Regions from separate parts of the Vogesella sp. AC12 genome, predicted to be linked through region 2. Evidence: predicted binding sites of a transcription regulator. Region 2 holds the regulator's gene; the other holds the start of a gene.

The links. The regulator FliA, encoded in region 2, starts transcription of late flagellar genes. The targets are predictions, from matches to a motif close to GCTAAAGNTNNNNNNNNNNCNGCCGATAAT.
Region 1: the regulator FliA is predicted to act here: its motif matches at 3,246-3,275, upstream of NOM55_RS04135 (flagellinolysin).

What each region holds. Positions count from the first base shown of each region.
Region 1 covers NZ_JANFNU010000002.1:64,772-70,305, forward strand. The annotation lists gene NOM55_RS04125 (ATP-binding protein) at 1-400, shown strand, start outside; gene NOM55_RS04130 (response regulator transcription factor) at 397-921, shown strand; gene NOM55_RS04135 (flagellinolysin) at 1,522-3,201, opposite strand; gene NOM55_RS04140 (FAD-binding oxidoreductase) at 3,411-4,793, opposite strand; gene NOM55_RS04145 (hypothetical protein) at 4,790-5,122, opposite strand; gene NOM55_RS04150 (glutathione S-transferase family protein) at 5,124-5,534, opposite strand, start outside.
Region 2 covers NZ_JANFNU010000006.1:108,722-114,255, reverse strand. The annotation lists gene NOM55_RS11265 (site-2 protease family protein) at 1-503, shown strand, start outside; gene NOM55_RS11260 (tryptophan--tRNA ligase) at 538-1,734, shown strand; gene NOM55_RS11255 (flagellar motor protein) at 1,858-2,607, opposite strand; gene NOM55_RS11250 (RNA polymerase sigma factor FliA) at 2,637-3,377, opposite strand; gene NOM55_RS11245 (flagellar synthesis regulator FleN) at 3,380-4,243, opposite strand; gene flhF (flagellar biosynthesis protein FlhF) at 4,240-5,534, opposite strand, start outside.

The sequences.
Region 1 (5,534 bases), on a different contig from region 2:
GCAGGGCTGGCAGGCGACGCGGCCGGGGGTGCGGCTGCAGCGCGACGGCCTGCTGCACGGCGGGCCGCTGATGGCGCCGGACCCGCGCTTCTGGCCTGCGCTGTGCAACCTGCTCAACAATGCGGCGGATGCCGGCGGCGGTGAGGTGGAGCTCGACGCCGCCATCGCCGACGGGCAGCTGCAACTGCGCATCCGCAACCGGCGCGGCCGCCTCAGCGCCGCACAGCTGGCGCGCGCCGGGCTGGCACCGCTGGACAGCGACAAGCCGGCCGGCCTCGGCCTTGGCGTGATGCTGTCGCACGTGACGCTGTCGCATCTGGGCGGCGAATTGCGGCTGGAAAACGATGCCGCCGGTGGCGTGTGCGCCACGCTGCGGCTGCCGCTGGAGGGCGACGCATGATGGACATCTTGCTGGTGGAAGACGACGCGGTGTTCGCCGCGATGCTGGCGCGCAGTCTGCAGCGCCGCGGCCATGTGGTGCGCCATGCGCCCGACGCGGCCGCCGCGTTGCAGGCGGTGACCAGTGCGCCGCAGGCGATCATCCTCGACCTCAATCTTGACGGCGACAGCGGCCTGCGCCTGCTGCCGCAACTGCTGGCCGTGGCGCCGCAGGCGCGGCTGCTGGTGCTGACCGGCTACGCCAGCATCGCCACCGCGGTGGAGGCGGTGAAGCTGGGCGCGGTCAACTACCTGGCCAAGCCGGCCGGCGTCGACGAAATCCTCGCCGCGCTCGGTGCGCCGGGGGCGGACCCGGAGCGCGCGCTGCCCGTCGCGCCGATGTCGCTGAAGCGCGTCAGCTGGGAGCACCTGCAGCGGGTGCTGGCCGAACACGACGGCAATGTCTCCGCCACCGCCCGCGCGCTGAACATGCACCGTCGCAGCGTGCAGCGCATGCTGGCCAAGCGTCCGGTCCGCGATTGAGGCGCCGATCCGCCCGCCGCGGCGGGCGCCGGTAACGGTGTGTTCGTCGCCAAGAACCTGTGCACGATCTGCTGCGACCTGATATCAGTGGGTGATCCTGTATCGGCATTGGCCAAAACTTGGGTATCGATATCAGCATCAACAGTGCTTTTTGGGCCACGTCCGCCTTGCCTGACTTGGGCGCGCGGGATCGTGAACCGCGGCTAAGCCCCTGATAAAGCAGTGGACAAATTAGAGCAATTGCCTTAAATTGTGCGCTGCACTCAAGCCGAAAGGTTTTTGTGGTGTTAGCCCCTCGAAGCATCCGTCGGCCCCGTGCCGGTGTGGTGTTTCTTCCTCGTGTTGGCCCCTGTGGAAACCCTCAGGGGATTTTTTTTGCCTGCTCGCCGTGACCGGCCGGCCGCGGCACCTGCACCGAATACGCCAATGCGGCCAACCTTGAGACAAGGTTGGCCGCATTGTTTTGTGGGTGTTGCCGCTCATTCGTGCGCCGGTGGCGCGGCCTGCCGTGCGTGCGCTGGCAATAACGCCCGCAGCGCCCTGAGCCGTGGCGCGCCGCCGCAGACGACAGGCGCAACGCAGGCGTAGTGAAGGCGGCGCTTAGACTTGCAGCAGCCGCAGCACGTTCTGGCTCTGGCTGTTGGCCTGCGCCAGCATCGCGGTGCCGGCCTGTTGCAGCACGCTTTGCCGCGTCTGGTTGGCGGTTTCCTGCGCGTAGTCGGCGTCCATGATGCGCGAGCGTGCGGCGCTGGCGTTCTCGGTCGAGCTCTGCAGGTTCTGGCTGGCACTGTCCAGCCGCGACATCATGCCGCCAATCTTGGCCCGCTCCTGCGAGACGTAGTCCAGTGCCTGGTCGAGGTGGAAGATGGCGAACTTGGCCAGCTTGTCGAGATCGAGATCCTGCAGCCCGAGCGAGGCCACGTTCACCGCGCCGACCGAGCCTTGCAGCGTGTCGCCGGCATTGCTGCCACTTTGCACGGTAAAGAAGTTCTGCCCGGTGGCGCCGGCAATGTCGGGGAAATCCAGCTTGAAGCCCTGCAGCACGTTCTCGCCGGACAGTGAGGCGTTATTGTCGTCCAGCGCCGTTTCCGCGTTCAGCACCGTGCCGCCGTCGGCATCGGCACCGCCGACGGCGCCGGTGTCGGCATTGCTCAGGTCCATGCTGCCGATAAAGGCGGCGCCGTTGGTGTTCCACGAGGCGATGAAGGCGGCGCTGCTGGCCAGGTTGCCCTTGGTGGCGCTGTTGATCGCGGCGTCGAGCGTGGCGCCGCCATTCAGCGCCTGCATCACGTCCTTGATGCCGCTGCCGCCGGCCTGTTTCACCTGCTGGTGCAGGTAGCGGGTGGCGGCGTAGGCGGCCGAATAGTGCGCCGAGTCGCTGGCCCACGCGCCGCCGAGGTTATTGCCGCCGACCAGAGCGGCGGCACTGCCGGCCGCCGCCACGTCGCCGGCCAGGCGCTCGTCGGCGCCGTGGATGAATTCGGCGGTGCCTTCCATGAACCAGGTCGGCAGCGTCGCGATGTTCATGCTGCGTCCCATCACCGCGTGCACCATCTCGTGGGCGATCACGCGATCGTTGTAGAACGGGGCGCTACCGCCGTTGGGCAGGTTGGCCGGCGTGAAGTCGGCCATCTCGACATTGAGCGCGACGCCCAGCATCCTGCCGCCGCCGTCGGTGCCGGTGTAGCTGACCGAGGCCAGCGTGCCGCCCGGCGTGCCCGGATCCAGATTCACCGTCATGGTGGCGCCGTCGCCCTGGATACCGTAGAACTGCTTGATGCGGCGTTCCGACGCCTCCAGCCAGCCCAGCTGCAGGCCGTCCATCACCGCGCGCTTGTCGGCATCGCCGCCAAGGCTGGTGGTGGCTTGTGAAAACACCTGCTGGCCGTTGAATTCGGTCTCGCGTCCGATCTGGTCGATGCCCTGCAGCAGCTGGTTGGCTTCCGCCTGCAGTGCCTGCCGGTCGGGGCTGCTCAGCGTGCCGTTGGCGGCCTGCACCGACAGCTCGCGCATGCGTTGCAGCATGTCGCTGACCTTGGCCAGCGCGCCTTCGGTGACCTGCAGCATCGAGGCGTTGTCGGTGACATTGCGCAGCCCCTGGCGTTCGCCGCGGATTTTTGCATCCATGCGGCTGGCGCTGGCCTGGCCGGCGGCGTCGTCCATCGCGCTGTTGATGCGCAGGCCGGAAGACAGCCGCGCCAGGGTCCGCGTCAGGCTGTTGCTCGACTTCTCTAGTTGTCGCTGCGCATGCATGGCCAGCGTATTGGTATTGATTTGCACGAAGCGCGATCTCGCAGAGCGATGCTGGTGGCAAGGGATGATCCCTTATCGGCGTGGCGCGCTTGTTCTTGAGGGCTTTTGTTGCCGGATTATGGCTGTTTTGTATTTCCATGCCATTGTTTTTTATAGAAATACAAATGCATGGTCGATGTGCTTGCGGCCAACCTTGAGATAAGGTTGGCCGCATTGTTTTGGGGGCGTGACCGTGTTTACAGCCACTTGCCCGGGTTCATGATGCGCTGCGGGTCGAGCGCCTGTTTCACCGCGCGCATCACCGCCAGCGCCGCCGGGTCCTTGTAGCGCTGCAGCCAGTGGCCCTTGAGCTGGCCGACGCCGTGTTCGGCCGCCAGTGTGCCGCGCAGGCGGTGAACCTGTTCGTAGACGATGGCGTTGACCGCGTCCTCGTCGGCAAACAGTTCGGCATTGCCGGGGCGGGTGTGGCTGATGTTGTAGTGCAGGTTGCCGTCGCCGGCGTGGCCGAAGGCGACGATGCGCACGCCGGGGAAGGCGGCTTGCAGCGCCGCGCCGCAGGCGTCGAGAAAGGCCGGGATCGCCGAGGTCGGCACGCCGATGTCGTGCTTGATGCTGGGGCCGTCGCGCTTTTGCAGCTCCGACATCTGTTCGCGCAGCTGCCACAGCCGCGCGCGTTCGCTGTCGTTCTGCGCCAGCACGCCGTCGCCTAGGCCGCGCGCGGCCAGCCACTGCAGCAGCCGCTCCTGCAGGCTGGTGTTGTCGCCGCTGTCGGACAGCTCGACCAGCAGCGCCCACGGCGCCCGGAACGGCAGCGCGCCCGGCTGGTACTTATCGACCAGCTGCTGGCACACCTCGGACATCATCTCGAAGCTGGTCAGCCGGTCGCCGAACGCCGCCTGCAGCGCGTTGAGGGTGGCGATGGCCTCGTCAGCGCTGGCGACGCCGAGCAGCGCGGTGGCGTGCGCGGTGGGCTGCGGGAACAGCTTCAGCGTGGCGGCGGTGATCAGTCCGAGCTGGCCCTCGGCGCCGATGAACAGCTGCTTCACGTCCAGGCCGCTGGTGTCCTTGCGCAGCGCGGTCAGCGCGTCCAGCAGCTGCCCGTCCGGCAGTATCACCTCCAGCCCCAGCGTCAGCTCGCGCATGGTGCCGAAGCGCAGCACGGCGAGGCCGCCGGCGTTGGTGGACAGGTTGCCGCCGATCTGGCAGCTGCCCTCGCTGGCCAGCGATAGCGGGAACAGCAGCCCGGCGCTGGCCGCCGCCGCCTGTACCGCCGCCAGCGTGCAGCCGGCCTCGACGGTGATGGTCTGGTTGGCCGCATCGACGGCGCGGATGCGGTTCAGCCGTCGCAGCGCGATGACTAGCTGCCGGCCGCTGCCGTCCGGCGTCGCCGCGCCGCAGGTGGAGGTGTTGCCGCCCTGCGGCACGATGGCGATGCGGTGGGCGGCGCAGAAGCGCACCAGCGCTGCCACTTCGTCGCTGCTGGCCGGCAGCGCCACCGCCAGCGGCGAGCCGTGGTAGCGGCCGCGGTAGTCGGTAATGAAGGGCGCGATGTCGTGCGGCGTGGTCAGCAGGTTGGCGGCGCCGACAATGGCGGCCAGTGGCGCAAGCAGATCGGTCATGGGGTGGTTTCCGGTTCGGCACTGGAGTCGGAGTCGCAGCCGGTGCCGATCGCCAGATAGCGTCGCGCCAGCGGCGCGAACAGCGGCACGGCGACGGCGGGCAGCCAGCGCAGGTAGTGGGTGGGGGCGGTGAGCAGGCCGCAGTGGTAGCGTGCGGCCGCGGCCTGCCACTGCAGCGCCGGGCAGGCGCCGGCACGGTGGCGCAGCAGCAGCTTTGACAGCGGGCAGGGTGCGGCGGCGCAGCACACGCCGCAGCCGTTGCAGGCGGCGCCGAGCGCCGGTTTGGTCGGCGCGGCGCGGGCCAGCCAGATGCGCTGCGGCGCGCTCATGTCAGTGCCCACTCTCCGGCGCCATCAGCGCGTCCGGATGCTGCCAGCCTGGCCGGGCGGCGATGCGCGCCAGCCAGGCGCCGACCTGCGGCCAGGCTTGCAGGTCGATGCCGGCGTCGGCGGCCCACCACAGGTAGGCGCTGGCCGACAGGTCGGCGAGCGACAGGCCGCCGGCGAGCAGGTAGTCCTGCGTCGCCAGCTGCGCGTCCAGCACGTCGAGGTCGGCGCGGCAGCGTTGTTCCAGCCAGGCTTCGACTGCTGCCGGCTGCGGCTCGAAGCGGCGCGCGTAGCGCAGATTGGGCAGCGACAGCCCGATGCGGTTGCTCTCCCAGCTCAGCCATTCGCGCAGCGCCTGGCGCTCGCCGGGCTGGCCGGCCAGCACGCCTTTGCTCTCCGCCAGCCACTGCAGGAT
Region 2 (5,534 bases):
TGACGCTCAACCCGCTGAAACACATCGACCCGGTCGGCACCGTGCTGCTGCCGCTGCTGTCGGTCGTGATCGGCGGTTTCCTGTTCGGCTGGGCCAAGCCGGTGCCGGTCAATTTCGGCGCGCTGCGCAATCCGCGTGTCGGCATGCGCTGGGTGGCCGCCGCCGGGCCTGCGGCCAACCTTTTGATGGCCATCATGTGGGTGCTGCTGCTCAAGCTCGCCATCGTGATGGACAACGACTACAGCCGGCCGCTGGCGCTGATGAGCCAGGCCGGTATCGGCATCAACGTGGTGCTGATGGTGCTCAACCTGATGCCGATCCTGCCGCTGGACGGCGGCCGCATCGTGGAGAGCCTGCTGCCGCGCCGGCTGGCCTACAACTTCTCGCGGCTGGAGCCGTACGGCATGTGGATCCTGCTGGCGCTGGTGTTTACCGGCCTGCTGTCCCCGATCCTGCGTCCCTTTACCACCATGGTTTACGAGCTGCTCGGCTTTTTGCTCTGAGCCTTAACCTGTCACTCACGGAACCCGACACACCATGTTTGCCAACCGCATTCTTTCCGGCATGCGCCCGACGGGCAGCCTGCATCTGGGCCACTACCACGGCGTGATCAAGAACTGGGTCGAGCTGCAAACCCGCCACGACTGCTACTTCATGGTCGCCGACTGGCACGCGCTGACCACCAACTACGACGAAGTCGCCATCATCGAGAAGTCGATCTGGGAAATGGTGATCGACTGGCTGGCCTCCGGTGTCGATCCGGAACAGGCCACCATCTTCATCCAGTCCAAGGTGCCGCAGCACGCCGAGCTGCACCTGGCGCTGTCGATGGTGACGCCGCTGGGCTGGCTGGAGCGGGTGCCGACCTACAAGGACCAGATGGACAAGCTGAACCACAAGGATCTGGCTACCTACGGCTTCCTCGGCTATCCGCTGCTGCAGGCCGCCGACATCCTGGTGTACAAGGCCGGTCTGGTGCCGGTCGGCGAAGACCAGGTGCCGCACATCGAGTTGACACGCGAAGTGGCGCGCCGCTTCAACAACCTGTACGGCCGCGAGCCGAACTTCGAGGAACTGGCCCGCGCGGCGGTGAAGAAGATCGGCAAGGCCGGCAAGCAGTTCGAGCAGCTGCGTACCCGCTACCTGCAGGACGGCGACGGCGAGGCGCTGCTGGCCGCGCGCGAGCTGCTGGCCGCCAGCCAGAACCTCGGCAACAGCGACCGCGAGCGGCTGCAGGGCTATCTGGAAAACAAGGGCAAGATCATCCTGCCGGAGAGCGAGGCCCTGCTGACCGAGGCGTCGAAGATGCCGGGGCTGGATGGCCAGAAGATGTCCAAGTCGTACAAGAACACCATCACCATGCGCGAGACGCCGGAAGAGGTCAGCAAGAAAATCCGCGCGATGCCGACCGACCCGGCGCGGGTACGGCGCACCGACGCCGGCAACCCGGACAAGTGCCCGGTGTGGCAGCTGCACGAGGTGTACAGCAGCGACGACACCAAACAGTGGGTGAAGGCCGGCTGTACCAGCGCCGGCATCGGCTGCCTGGACTGCAAGCAGCCGGTGATCGAGGCGGTGGTGCGCGAGCAGCAGCCGATGTTCGAGCGCGCCGAGAAGTATCTGGCCAACCCGAACCTGGTCAAGGAGATCGTGTTCGAAGGCTGCCACAAGGCGGAACTGGTGGCGCGCGAGACGATGAAGGAAGTGCGCGAGGCGATGGGGCTGGGTTACTGATCGCCGCCACAGGCCGCCTCGTTGCGGCCAACCTTGCAACACAAAACCCCCGTCGGTGGAAACCGGCGGGGGTTTTTGTCGGCCATGCGGCACAAGGTTGGCCGCAACATTGCGACCAACTGCTCAGTCGTTGAGGCCGAGGAAGCTGCGCAGGCGCGCCTCGATGATGCGCGGATTCTCGCCGTTGGCGATGGCGATCAGCCCTTCCAGCGTCAGCTCCTTGAGGTTGACCTCCAGGCTGATCAGGTTTTTCAGCTTGTTGGCGATCGGCAGCAGGAACAGGTTGGCGATGCCGACGCCGTACACGGTGGCGACAAAGGCCACCGCGATGCCGCCGCCGAGCTTGGACGGGTCGGACAGGTTCTCCATCACATGGATCAGGCCCAGTACCGCGCCAAGAATGCCCATCGTCGGCGCGTAGCCGCCGGCGGATTCCCAGATCTTGGCCGCCTGCTTGCGCGCGTGCTCGAAGATGCCGATCTCGGTTTCCAGCACGTCGCGGATGATCTGCGGCTCGGCACCGTCAACCAGCATCTGCAGCCCCTTGCGCACGAACGGGTCCTTCTGGTTGTTGATATAGCCTTCCAGCGATAGCAGGCCGCCGCGCCGCGCCGCCTGGCTCCAGCTGACCAGGTCGCGGATCAGTTTTTCCTGGTCGTGCACCGGCGGGCGCAGCACCCAGCCGGCCATGCGCAGGCCGGTGAGGAACTGCTTCGGCGTCGACTGCAGCATCACCGCGCTGAAGGTGCCGCCGATGACGATCATGAAGGCGGTGACCTGGATCAGCGAGCCGATGTGGCCGCCTTCCAGCGCTTGTCCGGCCAGGATGGCGGTCAGGCCGCCGATGATGGCAATGAGGCTAATTTTATCCACAGGCTATGGTTTCCGTAGGCGTGGCGGGTTCAGGTCCAGTCGCGCAGGCGCGTGCGCAGGCGCGCGATGGCCTGACTGTGCAGCTGCGAGACGCGGGATTCGGAGACGCCCAGCACGGCGCCTATTTCTTTCAGGTTGAGGTCCTGCTCGTAGTACAGGCTCATCACCAGCTGGTCGCGCTCCGGCAGCAGCTTGATGGCATCGATCAGCGCGCTGCGGAAGTGGTCTTCGGCGAGGTTGTCCAGTGGGGTGGCGGCGTCGCCGTCGACGATGTTGTCGATCTGCCTGCTGCCATTGCCTTCGTCATCGTGAAAGTCTTCGAAGTGCACCAGGGTCAGCCCCTTGCACTCCGCCAGCATCGCCTGGTAGTCGGTCAGCGGCAGCGACAGGCTGTCGGCGATCTCGCTTTCCGCCGGACTGCGTCCCAGCTGCTGTTCCAGCTGGTGGATGGCGCTTTCGATCTGGCGCACATTGCGTCGCGCCTGGCGCGGCAGCCAGTCCTCGCGACGCAGCTCGTCCAGCATCGCGCCACGGATGCGCTGGCTGGCGAAGGTTTCGAACAGCACGCCCTGCGCACTGTCGAACTGGCGCGCGGCCTCGATCAGGCCGATGGTGCCGACCTGGATCAGGTCGTTGATGTCAACGCTGGCTGGCAGGCGCGCCATCATCATACTGGCCAGCTTCTTGACCAGCGGCGCGTGCTGGTTGATGTCGATCGCGTCGGATTGACTATGCAGCTGATAGGCCTGCCATTTGTTTGCTACTGCCATATTTAATGACCTGTCAAATCTGCAAGCGCTTTGCTTGTCATTAAAAGATGTTCGAGATAAGTGCCGCGCGGGGTGTCGTCGTCGGGCGCGTGCCACTGCGGCAGCATCTGCGCCAGCTGCAGGTAGGCGTGCGCCGCCTCGCTGTCCGGAAACGCCTCCACCACCGGGCGCCGTAAAGTCTGACTCTTTCTGATGGTGTTGTCATCAGGGACGAAACCGACCCAGCGCAGGCCGACCGGCAGGTAGTCGCCGGCCACGCGCTGCAGGCGGCTGAAGATCGCCTGCGCCTCGTCAAAGTTGGCCGCACGGTTGACCAGCACGTTGAAGCGGCGGCGCGCGTAGTCCTGCGCCAGCCGTTTCAGTTGTGCGTAGCCGCCCATCAGGCTGTCGGAGGATGGGGTCAGCACCAGCACCAGGTTGTCGGCGATGCAGCACGGGCCGGGATCTTCGTTCAGCGGCGGGGTATCCAGCAGCAGTAGCGCCGCGTCCTGTTCCACCGACGCGAATTCGTTGATCAGGCGGCGCCAGATGCGCGGCGACAGCCGCGTGCGCTCGTCGACGCTGGCGGCGAGGTTGACCAGGGTCAGGCCGTGGCGGTTGCTGACCATCAGCTCGTTGAGATCGCCGAGGCTGACCGCGACGCTGCCCAGCGTGCCGGCGGCCGGCAAGCCGAGGCGGCGCGCCAGTTGCTGGCCGTTGCGGTGCTCGATCAGCAGCGGGCGTTGCCGTTGCAGCGCCAGTGCCGCCGCCAGCTCGCCGGCGACGGTGCTCTGGCCGCAGTGGTCGGCGCCGAAAAAGGCGAAGGACGGCGGGTAGTCGTGCAGCGCCTGGCGGCGCAGGCCGGAAGCCTGATCCAGCACGCTCATGACAGCCAGCCGGACTGCGCGGCATTGAGCATCGCCATTTCATCGCTTTCCGGATTGAACGGCGAGGCCAGCTGCGCGGCGCGCAGCGCGCGGTCGATCAGCAGCTCGGCATGGGCGGCGTGGATGTCTTCCGGCACGCGCTGGCCGTTGGTGACGTAGAACAGGCGCAGGCGGTGGCGGATGACGACGTCGAGCCCCGGCCCCAGCATCAGCGCCTCGTCGATCTTGGACAGGATAGCGCCGGCGAGGCCGTCGCCGCGATAGTGGCGCACCACGTCTTCCAGCGTGTGGCCGTCAGCGTTGGCGGCCAGCAACAGCAGGCGCTCCACCGGGCGGCCGGTCTGGTTGAACATGTCCAGCTGTGCCTGTACCCGCGCGTCGCGCTGGCCCATGCCGACGGTGTCGATCAGCACGATCTTGCGCTGCGCCAGATCGGCCAGCGTCAGCTGCAGGTCGCCTTCGTTCTGCACCGAGAACACCGGCACGCCGAGGATCTTGCCGTAGATGCGCAGCTGGTCCTGGGCGCCGATCCGGTAGGTGTCGGTGGTGATCAGCGCCACGTTCTGTGCGCCATGGCGCATGGTGGCGCGGGCGGCCAGCTTGGCGACGGTGGTGGTCTTGCCGACGCCGGTGGGGCCGACCAGCGCATAGATGCCGCCGCGCTCGATCGGGTCGTGCTGCGGGTCCATGCATTTCAGGTTGTGGATCAGCGCCGAGCGCGCCCACTTCTGCGCGACATCGCCTTCGTACTGCGGCGGCAGCTTCTGTGTCAGCTGGCGGATCAGCGTCGAGCTGAAGCCGGCGGTGAGCAGGTGGCGGAACAGCTCGGCACGGTTGGGCGTGCGCTGCTCCATGTCCGACCAGGCAAAACCGGCCAGCTGGCTTTGCAGCAGGCTGCGCAGCTGCTTGATCTCGTCGCCGATCTGTTTCAGTTCCTGCGCCATTTGCTCGCGCTCGGCATCGTTGCTGCTGGCAACGTTGCTGCTGGCAACGTTGGCCGCAGGCCGGGCCGGTGCCGCTTGCGGCTGTGGCGCCGCCTTCGGTGGCGGGCTGTTGCCCTGCACGTGGGCGAGGAAGGGTTTCGGCTCGGTGCTGGCTTTCGCCTGCGGTGGTGGCGGCGGTGTCGGCACCGCAGGCGCTTCCAGCGGCTCCACCGGCATCGCGTAGGTGCGGGCGATGGCGCGGTTCATGCTGCCGCCAGTGGCGGCGGGCGCGGGCACCGGAGAAGGTGTCGGCGCATTGCGCGGCGGGTGTTTCGGCTGCGACGGCGGTGTCAGCGTGGTGGCCAGCG